Regions from separate parts of the Sphingomonas sp. VDB2 genome, predicted to be linked through region 2. Evidence: riboswitches for the same ligand, from Rfam matches in the RefSeq annotation. Region 2 holds a riboswitch; the other holds the start of a gene.
What was found. Region 2 has a riboswitch for thiamine pyrophosphate ahead of ABT375_RS13335 (DUF2065 domain-containing protein). Riboswitches for the same ligand answer to the same signal wherever they lie in the genome.

Region 1: linked by a shared signal. The riboswitch ahead of ABT375_RS08295 (TonB-dependent receptor) and the one ahead of ABT375_RS13335 (DUF2065 domain-containing protein) in region 2 are both predicted to bind thiamine pyrophosphate.

What each region holds. Positions count from the first base shown of each region.
Region 1 is NZ_CP159615.1:1,673,261-1,680,300, reverse strand. It holds gene ABT375_RS08295 (TonB-dependent receptor) at 1-2,185, opposite strand, end outside; TPP riboswitch at 2,219-2,328, opposite strand; gene ABT375_RS08290 (ATP-binding cassette domain-containing protein) at 2,439-3,053, opposite strand; gene modB (molybdate ABC transporter permease subunit) at 3,043-3,741, opposite strand; gene modA (molybdate ABC transporter substrate-binding protein) at 3,741-4,511, opposite strand; gene ABT375_RS08275 (molybdopterin oxidoreductase family protein) at 4,604-6,256, shown strand; gene ABT375_RS08270 (glycosyltransferase) at 6,253-7,040, opposite strand, start outside.
Region 2 is NZ_CP159615.1:2,667,985-2,675,024, reverse strand. It holds gene thiC (phosphomethylpyrimidine synthase ThiC) at 1-1,452, opposite strand, end outside; gene ABT375_RS13335 (DUF2065 domain-containing protein) at 1,464-1,871, opposite strand; TPP riboswitch at 1,926-2,036, opposite strand; gene ABT375_RS13330 (hypothetical protein) at 2,075-2,383, shown strand; gene ABT375_RS13325 (prolyl oligopeptidase family serine peptidase) at 2,383-4,515, shown strand; tRNA gene ABT375_RS13320 (tRNA-Met) at 4,896-4,972, opposite strand; rRNA gene rrf (5S ribosomal RNA) at 5,049-5,163, opposite strand; rRNA gene ABT375_RS13310 (23S ribosomal RNA) at 5,305-7,040, opposite strand, start outside.

The DNA.
Region 1 (7,040 bases), 990 kb from region 2:
TGCTGCTGATCGCATACACGCCCGACAGGACGCGCGGGTTGGTGACGTTGATCGCGTTCAGCCGAAGGTCCATGGCGTTCGCGTCGATCAGCCCGGCCAGATGCACGCCGATCGCCAGATCGAGCGTGGCATAGCCCTTGATGCTCTCGTCATTCATGAAGGTCGCATATTGGCGGCCGACATATTTGAGCGCGGTGCTGCCGAACAGGCGACCGTCATCATAGGTGCTGCCGACGGCGAACTGGGCGCGCGGGCTGCTGACGGCGCGCTTCCCCTTGGTCGGCAACAGATCGCCACCCACCAGCAGATCGTCGTTCAGCCGCGTGTGCAGATATTCGCCCGAGGCATAGAGGCTGAACCCCTTGGCCGGGCGATAGTCGATCTCGCCATCCAGCCCATAGCCGGTCTGGCTGCCGCCGTTGATGGTCGAATTGACCAGCGCCCCACCGCTATCGACCACCGTCGCCACCTGCCGGTTACGGAACCGATAGTGGAAGGCGGTCAGCGAAAGCGACAGGTTGGGGCCGATATAGCGGTAGCCCAGTTCCTGCGAGACGCTATATTCATTCTTGAGCGCGCCGGTGCCTTGGCTGACCAGCTCGCCACCATAATAGCTGTTGTAGAGCGCAAACTCGTTGGGCGTGCGGAAATTGGTGGTGATGTTGGCGAACAATTGCTGCTGATCGTCCAGCCGGTAATGAACCGCCGCGCGGGGCAAGGCGGCGAAGCTGTCGACATGCACCCTGGACTGCGGCCCCGGCAGATAGTTGCGGCCGTTGCGCAGCAGGCTGACGCCCTTGAACCCCATATCGACGGTCAGGCGCGGCGTCACCGCAATGCTGTCCGCCAGGAAAAAGCCCTTGGTCACGGTGACCGTGCGCTGATTTTCATAGGCGAGCAGCCGCCCATCGGCGGTGCGGATCGCTTTGTCCTGATAGCCCCAGACATCGACCGGCCGCCCGGTCGCGTCGATCGACGTATAGCTTTGGGTCACGCGGTCGGTGCCATAGTCGAACCACAGGCCTGCCGTGATGGTGTGGACGCCCGCCTGCATCGTCAGCTTGCTGACATCGCCGACGCGCCGCTGCTTGCCGGTCCAGTTGCCCAGCACGGTCGCCACGCCATCCACGGCGCCCGGCAGCGCGATCGGCTGCGTCAGTTCTTCCGTGCCCAGATAATTGCCGGTGGTGGCGAGTTGCGTGCCGTAAGGCGAATTGCCATGGCCCATTTGCAGATAGGCGCTGCTGTCGAAGGTCAGCCCGTCGCTCAGTTGCAGATGCAGCGGCGCGGCGAAATAGAGATTGCGGAACGGCGCGCGATAAAGCCGCCAATAGCTGGTGTCGCCTTCGCTGTATCGTTGGGTGAAGTTGAAGCCGCGCCCATTGGCTTTCCAGTCCGCCATGGTCGGGCTGGGATAAATCGAGGTGATCGCGTCATTATAGGATATGGTCAGGCTCGCGCGGTTGCCCTCGCCCCATTCGTGCAGCAGCTTCGCGTCGATATGCTGGCGCTTGTCAAAGCCCGCCCCGCGCCAGTTATCCGCGCGGTTGTTGGAGTAGGAGACGAACGCCTTGAGGCCGCTCTGCCCGATCTCCCCCGTGTCGAACCGCAGGAAGGCGCGCCGCTGGTCATAGGAACCGACCGACAGATTGACCAGCCCGCCCATATCCGCCTTGGGATCGGCCAGCGTCAGCGACAGCGTGCCGCCCGCCGCAGCAACGACCGGCGCATCGATGTCCGCCGCGCCCTGCGCCAGCGCGATCTGCCGCACATTTTCAGCGTCGGCAAATTGGGAGGGATAGGCGTAATAATAGCCGATATCATTTTGCGGCGCGCCTTCCAGCAGCACGCCGATCTGGTCCTGCCCCAAACCGCGCAACGTCAGGCTGGACGTCGCGGACAGGCCATAGGGGTCGCTGGACGAGACGTTCGCGCCGGGCAGCAGGTTGACCAACTGGAAGGCGTTGAGCGTCGGCGCCTGTTTGCTGATGAAGGCTTCGGCGATCGAACTGACCGCCTTGGGCGCGCTCTGATCGGGCAGCAGGCCTTGGGGATCGGGATAGCCCGTGACCTCTATGGTCGCGCGACCCGGTTCGTCGGCCTCCGCCGCCCGCGCGGCATGAGCGGAAAAGAGGAGCGCGGTCGCCAGCGCCGCACGGCCAACAGGGATAAATGCAATCGTCATCGTCACGCGTCCACTCCACATGGAGGGACCTGCGGCGTGCCGCATTGCCCTCCCTACGCCGGTATCAGCCGGATCAGGTTCAGCGGGTCGTGGTCTGCTGACCACCTCTCAGCCGCGCATGAGCGGCCCCCCGGGGATGCGCCCCTCTAATATGCGGAAGGCGACGTGGAAAGGCCTATCGGTCGACAACGGCTCGGTTATGGCGAAACAGGCAGGATGCGGCTGTCGCAGGAGAGTAGGAACAGGCCTAATGCTATTCGCGCATGGTCACGACCAGCGCGGAAAGCCGCTCGGCTTCGCCGATATCGTGCGTGACGTAGAGGATCGGGATCGGGCTGCGTCCACGGATCTGGTCGATCGCGTCCAGAATATCCGCCTTGCGGTCACGATCGAGCGACGACAGGGGTTCGTCCAGCAACAAAAAGCGCGGACCGGATAGCAAGGCCCGCCCGATGGCTACGCGCTGCGCCTCACCGCCGGACAGGCTGTGCGGCCATCGGTCGAGCAGATGTCCGATGCCCAGGAAGGCGAGCACATCGTCCATGTTCATCGTGGTGGCAGCGCGCCGGCCATATGCCAGGTTGGCGCGCACGCGCATATGGGGGAACAGGCGACGATCCTGAAAGACGTATCCGGCCTGCCGTTGCGCGGCAGGGATATCGATCCCGGCGTCGCTGTCAAACAAGGTCTGTCCGGCTACGGCGATGCGGCCCCGGTCGGGCGAGGCGATCCCGGCGACCATATCGAGGACGCTGGTCTTGCCAACGCCGGATGGGCCGACCAGCGCTACCAGCGGAGATTCCGTGCTGCAGGATAAGGCGATCGATCGCCCTCCGACCGTCCGTTTGACGTCGATGTCAAATGACATGACGTCCTCCCCGCGCGATCCGCCGCACCAATATTTCCGATAGCATCAACGCGCCGAGCGACAGCAGGATCGATATTATGGCGAAGCGGGTGACGATCGGCTCCCCGTTCGGCATCTGCATGGCGGCGTAAATGGCGATGGGCAGGGTGCGGGTTTCTCCCGGCACGTCGGACACGAAGGTGATCGTTGCTCCGAATTCGCCCAGCGACCGGGCGAAGCCCAGCACGACCGCGGCCAGCACGCCGGGCAGCGCCAGCGGCAAAGAAATGGTGAGGAAAATCCGCATCCGCGAGGCGCCCAGGGTCGCAGCCGCACACTCCAGCCGCCCGTCGATCGCCTCGATCGACAGGCGGATAGCCCGCACCATTAACGGCACCGCCATGATGGCGGCAGCGAGCGCTGCGCCGGTCCAGCGGAACAACAACGTGACGCCCAGCACTTGGGATAACCAACTCCCGATCAGTCCGTTCATGCCGAACAGCAACAGGAGCAGCCATCCGGTTACCACGGGCGGCAGCACCAGCGGCAGATGGACCAACGCGTCGACCAGCAATTTTCCCGGGAAATGCCAGCGCGACAATATCCAGGCGAGGAAGAAGCAGATCGGCAGGCTCAAGGCGACGGCGACCAGGCTGACCTTGAGCGACAGGGCCAGGACGATCCATTCGTCAGGCGACAGGGGGGCGATCAAGGCGCGGTGAAGCCGTAGCGCGTCAGCACGGCGCGCCCCTTGGGCGAAAGCAGGAAGCGGCGGAACCCGTCGGCATCAGCGTGCCGGCTGTTCTTGAGCCGGGCAACGGGATAGCGGATAGGCGGGTGGCTGGCGGGCGGGAAGATCCCCACGATCCGCACCTTGCGCGACGCGCGCGCGTCGGTCGCATAGACGATGCCGAGCCGCGCTTCGCCGCGCTCTACCAGGGCCAGCGCGGCGCGGACATTTTCCGAACGCACGACTTTGGGCGCTACCGCCGCCCAGACACCAAGCGTCGTCAACGCGGCCTTGCCATATTTGCCGGCTGGCACGCTGTCCGGGTCGGCCATGGCGAGCCGCGACGAACCCAGCGCCTTGGCGATCGGCATGTTCCGACCTATCGTCAGCCGTACCGGCTGACGCAGGGGGGAGACCAGGACCAGCCGATTGCCGGCGATGTCCGCCCGCGTGCCGGCCTGGACCGAGCCTGCCTTCTCTACGACGTCCATCCAATCCTCGTCGGCGGAAACGAAGAGGTCGGCTGGCGCCCCGGCCCGAATCTGACGCGCCAGTGCGGATGAACCGGCGAAGGAGAGGATCGGCTGCGGATGCCCCTGTCGCGCCCATTCGACCGCCGCAACCGCGAGCACATCCTGCAAACTGGCGGCGGCCAGCACCAGCGGGCCGCGTTCATTCGCGGCGCCGGCCGGGTTGGACAGCGCCAGAATGAGCATAGCGGCGAAGGATCGAAGGAGAGCGCGCATCATGCGGCCTTTTTGCGCCGCATCGTCGGGCAACTCAACCGCGAACGCGCTTTGCGATCTTTTTCCCGACATCCCGATCGGTTACATGCGCGATGATGACGGCAATTAAAACGCTATGCGGCCGATGCGCCATGGGCTGTGGCGTGCGGGCCATGGCTGGCCTGAGCGACGACGATGCGCGGGGCGTCTTCATCGAGGGCGACCGCATTCACCCGACCAATATGGGCTGGCTCTGTCCGGCAGGTGAGGCGCTTGCCGCTGACACGGGACTGGATGGCCGGCTATTGCATCCGTTGCTGGCCGGCAAGCGCGTCGGCCGGGACCGCGCGATCGCCCATGCCGCGCGTCGCCTGTCCGACATCATCGCCCAGCATGGTCCCGCAAGTGTTGCACTCCATGTCGCAGGCGACCTGCCGACCGAGGATTATTTCGCGGCCAACAAGCTGATGAAGGGTTTCATCGGTTCGGCGCATATCGATGTCCCGTGGCATAACATCGCTACGCGTGCGCAGATTGCGGCCTTCGGTGAAGATGTTATGCCCGCGAGCGGCGAGGATGTCGATGGCGCGGAGCTGATCCTCGCAATCGGTGCGGGCGCGCTGCGGCGCCATCCGGTGCTGACGCACCGGGTCGCCATGGCGCGGGAGGAGAGGGGCGCGCAACTCGTGATCGTCGATCCTGATCCCAGCGCGCGGCTTCTGCCTGCGGACCTTCATCTGGCGCCGGCGTCCGGCAGCGTCGCCACATTGCTGGGCGGACTGTTGTTGCACTTGCACGACGCAGACTTGCTGGATCGGTCGTTCGTCGCGAAAAATGTAGCGGTGCCGGACGGCTATTGGGAGGCGCTGCGGCCGGGGCACGACCTATGGTCGGTGGCGGGCATGACCGGCCTGCCGATCGCGGCGATACGGGAGTTTCAGGAGTTGTCCGCGCGCGCGCCGCGCATGGTGACAATGTTCGATCCCGACGTTGGGGACGGGGATGCGCGCGCGGCGGAGGCGATCCTGGCCCTGCACCTCGTCACCGGCAGGATCGGTCAGCCTGGTGCGGCGCCTTTCGCGCTGCCCGGGGCACCTAACGCCATGGGCGCGCGCGAAGTCGGATGCATTGCAACGGCCTTGGCCGCGCATCGGGATTTTTCGGCAGATGCGCTGGCTTCCGTCAGTCGTTTCTGGTCGACGGACAGAGTGGCCGTGACGCCCGGCCTGTCTGGAGATGCGTTGCGCGAGGCGATCGGCGATGGCCTTATCAAGGTGCTGCTGATGCTCGGGGATGCGCCCGCCGCCTTGCTGGATGCCTTTCCCGACAATCGTCCCTTCACACTCTTTGCCGGCGACCGGCTCGATCCCGCGATGGCGGATCGTATCGATCTGGCGATACCGATGCCTGGACTGCTGGAGCGCGACGGCACGATCACCGGCGCAGATCGGCTGATCAGCCGACAGCGGTCAGTTTTTGCCCTGCCGGGTGAAGCGCGACCGGGTTGGTGGATCGTGACGCAGATTGCGCGCGCCATGGGATGGCACGACGCCTTTCATTACGAGCGAGCGGCGGACATCTATCGCGAACATGCCCGGCTATCGGTCTATCAAGGCGCGGGGCGGCTGCTCAACCTGCGTCGCCACGCGCCATTGTCAAATCCGGCCTATCAGGAGTTGACGCCCTGGCGTTGGGGGGAAGTGCCCTTCGACGGCGGCCATTTCCCGACATCGGATGGCAGAGCCCGGCTGTTGCGCTTCTGGGACTAGGTTTCCGCTTTTCCCGCGATCGCCTGAAGATGGGCCAGCAAAGTGTCGCCATTGGCGGTCCAGGTGAAGCGCAGCGCTGCCTCCCGCACATCTTTCGCCGCAGGCGGGGCATCCAGTATCGCTCTGATCGCCTCGGCGATCGCTTCTGGTTCGCGCGCGACGATCCGACCGGCTTCAGGCCGATCCAGCAACTCGCGTGCGCCGCCGACGTCGGTGATGACGATCGGCGTGCCGCAGGCGAGCGATTCCACCCAGGCGTTGGCCAGCCCTTCGGATTCGGACGGCAGCACCATCACGTCGGCCGCCGTATAGATACGGGGCAGTTTGTGATGCGGCACCGATCCCAGGAAGCCGATGCGCCTTTCCACGCCCAGTTCCTGCGCCAGATTTTCCAGCGTGCGCCGGAAGGCGCCCTGGCCTGCCAGCAACAGCGTCGCATCCGGCAGCATGGGGAGCGCGCGCACCAGAAGATCCTGCCCCTTGCGCGGGATGAGCGCGCCGACGCACAGCAGGACCGGGCCGCTGAAATCCAGCGCGGCCTTGGCGGCATCGCGGTCGCCCATCTCGAATGTGTCGAGATCGACGCCCGTATAATGGACACGGATTTTGTCCGCATCGATCCCCATTCGCGCCATCGACCGGCGCATCGCGTCCGATACGGCGAGCAGGCCCGCCGCGCCGTCTGCCGCTTGCAGCACCATCTTGCGCGTGCCGCTTTGCGTGCCCCAATAATGGATGTCCGCACCGCGCGCCTTGACCGAGTAGGGAATGCCCAGCGCCTTCG
Region 2 (7,040 bases):
CTGCGCCGCGCCGATGCCGCTGGTGATGTGGTCATAACCCGGTGCGATGTCGGTGGTGAGCGGCCCCAATGTGTAGAAGGGCGCTTCGCCGCAGACCTGGAGCTGCTTTTCCATATTCTCCTTGATCTTGTGCATCGGCACATGGCCCGGCCCTTCGATCATGACCTGCACATCCTGTTTCCAGGCGCGGTGGGTCAGTTCGCCCAGCGTGTAGAGTTCGGAGAATTGCGCTTCGTCATTGGCGTCGGCGATCGATCCGGGGCGCAGGCCGTCGCCCAAGGAATAGGCGATGTCATAGGCCTTCATGATCTCCGTGATCTCGTCGAAATGATCGTAGAGGAAGCTTTCCTTGTGATGGGCGAGGCACCATTTCGCCATGATCGATCCGCCGCGCGATACGATTCCGGTGACGCGCCTGGCCGCCATCGGGATATAGGCGAGGCGCACGCCCGCATGGATGGTGAAATAATCGACGCCCTGCTCGGCCTGCTCGATCAGCGTGTCGCGGAAAATCTCCCAGGTCAGGTCTTCGGCGACGCCGCCGACCTTTTCCAGCGCCTGGTAGATGGGGACGGTGCCGATCGGGACGGGCGAGTTGCGCAGGATCCATTCGCGCGTGTCGTGGATGTTGCGCCCGGTGCTGAGGTCCATCACCGTGTCCGCACCCCAGCGGATCGACCAGACCAGCTTGTCGACTTCGCTCGCCACGTCGGACGCGACGGCGCTGTTGCCGATATTGGCGTTGATCTTGACCAGGAAATTGCGGCCGATCGCCATCGGCTCGGATTCGGGATGGTTGATGTTGTTGGGGATGATGGCGCGGCCGCGGGCGATTTCGTCGCGGACGAATTCGGGCGTCACATAATCGGGGATGGACGCGCCAAAGCTTTCGCCGTCGCGGACATAGGATGCGAGTCGGGCGCGGCCAAGATTTTCGCGTTCCGCCACATATTCCATTTCCGGCGTGATGATGCCGCGGCGGGCATAATGCATCTGGGAGACGTTGGCGCCGGGCCTGGCGCGCAGCGGGCGCTTGACGAGGTTCGGGAAGGGCTGGACGCGTCCATTTCTGGATTCCGGCACCGTCGAGACTGTGCCGGTGGCGCTGCGATCCGGGCCTTTGAGGCCATTATCCTCCGGCTTGATTGCGCGGGCGGCATATTCCTCGACATCGCCGCGGGCCATGATCCAGTCGCGCCGCAACTGGGGCAGTCCCGCCATGATGTCGATGCGGACATCGGGATCGCTATAGGGGCCGGACGTGTCGTAGACGCGCACCGGCGGCTCGCCGCTGCCCGGCTCCAGATGGATTTCGCGCATCGCGACCTTCAGCGGGCCGACATGGATCTTCTTCGACCCCCGGATGGGGCCGGTGGTGACTTTCATAGCGGCCTGCCGGCCGGTGGAGCCTTCGGCTTCGGGCATTTCGGTACGGGCGGCGACATCTGCCATGAGGATACCTTTCAGAGGGAAAGTGTGGCGCGGCCGGTGAGGCCCGCAAGGAAGAGGAGAAGGCCGAGTATCAGGGCGATCAGCGCCCAGGTGCGGATGAAATTCGTCGACCAGTGGCCGATGCGGATCAGCGGACCGGGTACGGCCAGCAAGGTCGCGCCTTCGATCAGGGCGACATAGCCGATCAGGCTGACGATAATGGCGAGCGGGTCGGTCCAGATGCTGTGGATCAGCACCAGCGTGCCGCCGACGGCGAAGACGGCGAAGCCGAGCGCCACGACCAGCCCCGGCGACCGGTTGAGATCGTCCATCACCGCGCGCCAGCGCTGCGGACTGGCAAGCCCGCCCAGGCCGATGACGATCATGTAGAGGCCGATAATTTCGGCCAGGCGCAGCGTCAGAACGGAAATCGTATCCATGGGCCGCCTCTCTTCGTCTCTTTTCAAGGACGCGGGGCGGGTGCGGTCTGCTGGTTACACAAGCCGTTCCCTCCCTACGCCGGTCTCAACCAGATCAGGTTCAACGGGTCGTGGCCACATCAGCCACCTCTCAACCGCCTGTGCGCGGTCCCCCGGGGATGCTGGACAGGGTAAGGACTAAACGGCACAAGGTCCAGCACCATATGTTCGATCACCCATCCTCCGACCGGCCTGGCCCCGATCTGTCCACCAAGGCTGGCCGCAAGGCGTGGCGGCACGAGATGCGGATGGTGGCGGTGCGGCCGCGCCGCTGGGGACTGTGGCTGCTGACGCTGGGTTTCCTGCTGGTGATGGCCCCTGCCGCCTTCGGCCTGCACAGCCTGTGGGGCTGGTCGCCCAGTTTCATCGGGAGCCTGTTGATGCTGGCGGCGTTACCCCTGTTGATAGCGAGCGCGGTGTTGCGGGCGCGCTATATGAAGGGGCGATCGACTTTGCCGGGGGACAAGTACTGATGAAAAAGAGGATGATGCTGTTGGTGACTGCGGCTTTGTTGACCGGCGCCGGCGCGCCCCCTTCGCCTGTTTCGGCCCCTGCCCCGGCGGACGACCCGTTCCTATGGCTGGAGGATTGGACCGGCCCGCGCGCGATGCAATGGGTGGAGGCGGAGAATAAGGCGACGGTCGCGACCCTGCAGGGCGATCCGCGCTATGCCGGTTACTTCAAGGACGCGCTGGCGATCGCATCGGCCAAGGACCGGATCGCCATGCCGATGCTGATCCACGGCCGGGTCTATAATGTCTGGCGCGACGCCGATCATCCGCAGGGCATATGGCGCTATACCAGCGAGGCTGATTATGCGACCGACGCGCCGCGCTGGACGACGGTGCTGGACCTGGACGCGCTGTCGAAGGCCGATGGCAAGAAATGGGTGTGGAAGGGCGCGTCCATCCTGGACCCCGACGAGCGGCTGGCGCTGATCCATTTGTCCGATGGCGGCGAGGATGCCGTGACCTTGCGCGAGTTCGATCTGGTGACCGGGCAGTTCGTGGAGGGCGGGTTCGCCATTCCCACCTCCAAACAGAATGAGGACTGGCTGGACAAGGACACGATCCTGCTCGCCCGCGATTGGGGCGCCGATGCACAGGGGGGCAGCATGACGGCGTCGGGCTATCCCTTCGTGGTGAAGGCATTGAAGCGCGGGCAGCCGCTGTCCGCCGCACAGGAAATCTATCGCGGCGCGCCCAGCGATCAGGTCGGGACGTTTCCCATGGTCCTGTCTGATGGCGCGGGCAATCGCGCCGCTTTCCTCTATCGCGGCGTCACCTTCTTCGGCAACGAAACCTATCTCGTCACCGCCGATGGCGTGAAGAAGCTCCCCCTGCCGGCCAAGAGCCAGTTGCAGGGCATGGTACAGGGTCAGGTGCTGATCCAGACCAGTCAGGACTGGGCCAGTGGCGGCGTGACCGTCCCGACGGGATCGCTGGCGGCGGTGCCGTTGAAGGCGCTGCAATCCGGCGAGACATTGAAGCCGCAGATTCTGTTCGCGCCCAATGCGCGCCAGTCGATCGATGGGGTGACGGCGACAAAGGATCGGGTGATCCTGGCCATCAACGACAATGTGCGCGGAAGGGTGCAGGTGCTGACGCCGGGCAAGGACAGGTGGACGACCACCCCCGTCGCCCTGCCCGACAATGCGACCATCTCGATCGCGACATCCACTCACAAGAGCGACAAGGCCTATCTGTCGGTCGCCGGCTTCCTAGCGCCGACGACGCTCTGGGCGATCGACGCGGCAAACCCCGCGCCGCGCCAAGTGAAGGCGATGCCTGCGCGGTTCGACGCCGCTGGCCTGATGGTCGATCAGTTCGAGGCGACATCGACCGACGGGACGAAAATCCCCTATTTCATCGTCCACCGCAAGGATATGAAGCCGGACGGTTCCATCCCGGCGATCATGACCGCCTATGGCGGCTTCGAGGTGCCGATGACGCCCAGCTATGCGGCGATCACCGGCAAGCTGTGGCTGGAACGGGGTAACAGTTTCGTGCTGGCCAATATCCGTGGCGGTGGCGAGTTCGGCCCGGCCTGGCATGAGGCGGGACTGAAGACCAAGCGGCAGATCATCTATGATGATTTCGCGGCGGTGGCGCAGGATATTTTTGCGCGCAAATTATCGTCGCCCGGGAAATTCGGCATCTATGGCGGGTCCAACGGCGGCCTGTTGATGGGCGTCGAGTTCAACCAGCATCCCGACCTCTGGAACGCGGTAACGATCCAGGTGCCTTTGCTGGATATGGTGCGCTACGAGCAGATCGCGGCCGGCGCGTCCTGGGTCGACGAATATGGCAGCGTGTCGGTGCCGGAGGAGAAGGCGTTTCTGCAAAGGATTTCGCCTTATGCGAACATCCGGCGGGGGGTGAAATATCCCACGCCCTATATCTGGACGACGACCAAGGATGACCGTGTGGGGCCGCAACATGCGCGCAAGTTCGCGGCGCGGCTGAAGGATTATGGGCTGCCCTATTATTTTTACGAGGATACGGCCGGGGGCCATGCGGGCGACGCGGATATCGCGCAGGGCGCGCGGTTGCAGGCGATGCAGATGGTGTATTTCAGTCGGCAGTTGGAAGGCGCCGATCGGTGATATGGGGTCGGCGGCGGGAGATGTCCGCCGCCCGGCATGTTGGGTTGGACATGGCGCGGGCAATAAAAAACCCCGCTCTGTGGGCGGGGTTATGGGGTGCAATGGACCCCGGCCTTTGCGGGGGAACGCAAATCTTTGCGTTCGCGTTGCTCACTGGGATGTAATTTGGTTGCGGGAGCAGGATTTATGGGCCTTTTGGCCCATGGTCTTCGCCGGGTTTTGCCCGGCTCCGGCTGAACGCGACCTTCAGCTTATGAGCCTGACGGGACGGCAGCACCAAAGGCAGTTCGGGTTGAACGCCGACGGCTGATGATCCTGGGGATCATCGGGCCAGGTCGCCTGCCTGCTGACGTGGGCTGTGGTTGACTGGGTGCGACCTGTGGTTGCGGGAGCAGGATTTGAACCTGCGACCTTCAGGTTATGAGCCTGACGAGCTACCGGGCTGCTCCATCCCGCGCCAGAGGCACGACCAGAGATCGCAAAAGACGTTGTGAATGGGTTTTTTGTGTTCCGATATATGCGCGAGCTTCAATGCCTGGCGACGCCCTACTCTTCCAGTGCTTGAGCAATAGTACCATCGGCGCAGACTGGTTTCACGGCCGAGTTCGGGATGGGATCGGGTGGGTCACAGACGCTATGGTCACCAAGCAATGAAGCTGGCGCATATATGGGTTTTTGATCGATGCCGTGCACATTTTGGTTCGTATATAAACATATATCTGGGCTGGCTTAACAACCTACGATCGCTGACGATTGCTGTTTCCAGCACTGTCGTTGATGGTGGGACTCTTAAGCGCGAATAGGACAATTAGTATCGGTTAGCTTCATGCGTTACCGCACTTCCACATCCGATCTATCAAGGTCGTGGTCTTCGACCGTCCTAAGAAATCTTATCTTGAGGGAGGCTTCCCGCTTAGATGCTTTCAGCGGTTATCCCGTCCATACATAGCTACCCAGCTGCGCTCCTGGCGGAACGACTGGTACACCAGAGGTATGTTCAACCCGGTCCTCTCGTACTAGGGTCAACTCCTCTCAAATTTCGACGCCCACGGCAGATAGGGACCAAACTGTCTCGCGACGTTCTGAACCCAGCTCACGTACCACTTTAATTGGCGAACAGCCAAACCCTTGGGACCTGCTCCAGCCCCAGGATGTGATGAGCCGACATCGAGGTGCCAAACGATTCCGTCGATATGAGCTCTTGGGAATCATCAGCCTGTTATCCCCGGCGTACCTTTTATCCGTTGAGCGATGGCCCTTCCACGAGGGACCACCGGATCACTATGACCGACTTTCGTCTCTGCTCGACTTGTCAGTCTCGCAGTCAGGCGGGCTTATGCCATTGCACTCTAACAGACGGTTTCCAACCGTCCTGAGCCCACCATCGCGCGCCTCCGTTACTCTTTAGGAGGCGACCGCCCCAGTCAAACTACCCACCACAGAGGGTCCCTGTACCGGATAACGGTACGAGGTTAGACATCAGAAAACAGCAGGGTGGTATTTCACCTATGGCTCCACATCAACTGGCGTCGATGCTTCAAAGCCTCCCACCTATGCTACACAGCTCTTTCCTAATGCCACTCTGAAGTTGCAGTAAAGGTGCACGGGGTCTTTCCGTCTAACCGCGGGTACTCCGCATCTTCACGGAGAATTCAATTTCGCTGAGCATATCCTGGAGACAGTGGGGAAGTCGTTACGCCATTCGTGCAGGTCGGAACTTACCCGACAAGGAATTTCGCTACCTTAGGACCGTTATAGTTACGGCCGCCGTTTACCTGGGCTTCAATTCAGAGCTTGCACTCCTCCTCTTAACCTTCAGGCACCGGGCAGGCGTCAGGCCCTATACGTCGTCTTGAAGCCGACTTAGCAGAGCCCTGTGTTTTTGCTAAACAGTCGCTACCCCCTGGCCTGTGCCCCCCATCAGAGCTTGCGCTTAGATGGGGCCTCCTTCTTCCGAAGGTACGGAGGCAATTTGCCGAGTTCCTTCAGGATACTTCTCTCAAACGCCTTGGTATACTCTACCATTCCACCTGTGTCGGTTTAGGGTACGGTCTATACGGAGGGGCTATTTCCTGGGACACCTTCCCAGCCAGGAGCAATCCAATAAGCCCTGACCAGTTACGGCATCCGTCACACACCTCCAGGCCCACGAATATTAACGTGGTTCCCATCGACTACCCCCTTCGGGCTCGTCTTAGGGGCCGGCTTACCCTGCTCAGATTAGCTTTAAGCAGGAACCCTTGGAATTTCGGCGACAGTGCATCTCACACTGTTAATCGCTACTCATGTCTGCATTCGCACTTCCGATACCTCCACGGTCGGTTACCCTTCCGCTTCAACGGCCTACGGAACGCTCCGCTACCGCTCAGTCAAAGACTGAACCCTAAGCTTCGGTGCATCACTTTAGCCCCGTTACATCTTCGCCGCAGGATCTCTTATTTAGACCAGTGAGCTGTTACGCTTTCTTTAAAGGATGGCTGCTTCTAAGCCAACCTCCTGGTTGTTTTGGAAATCCCACATGCTTT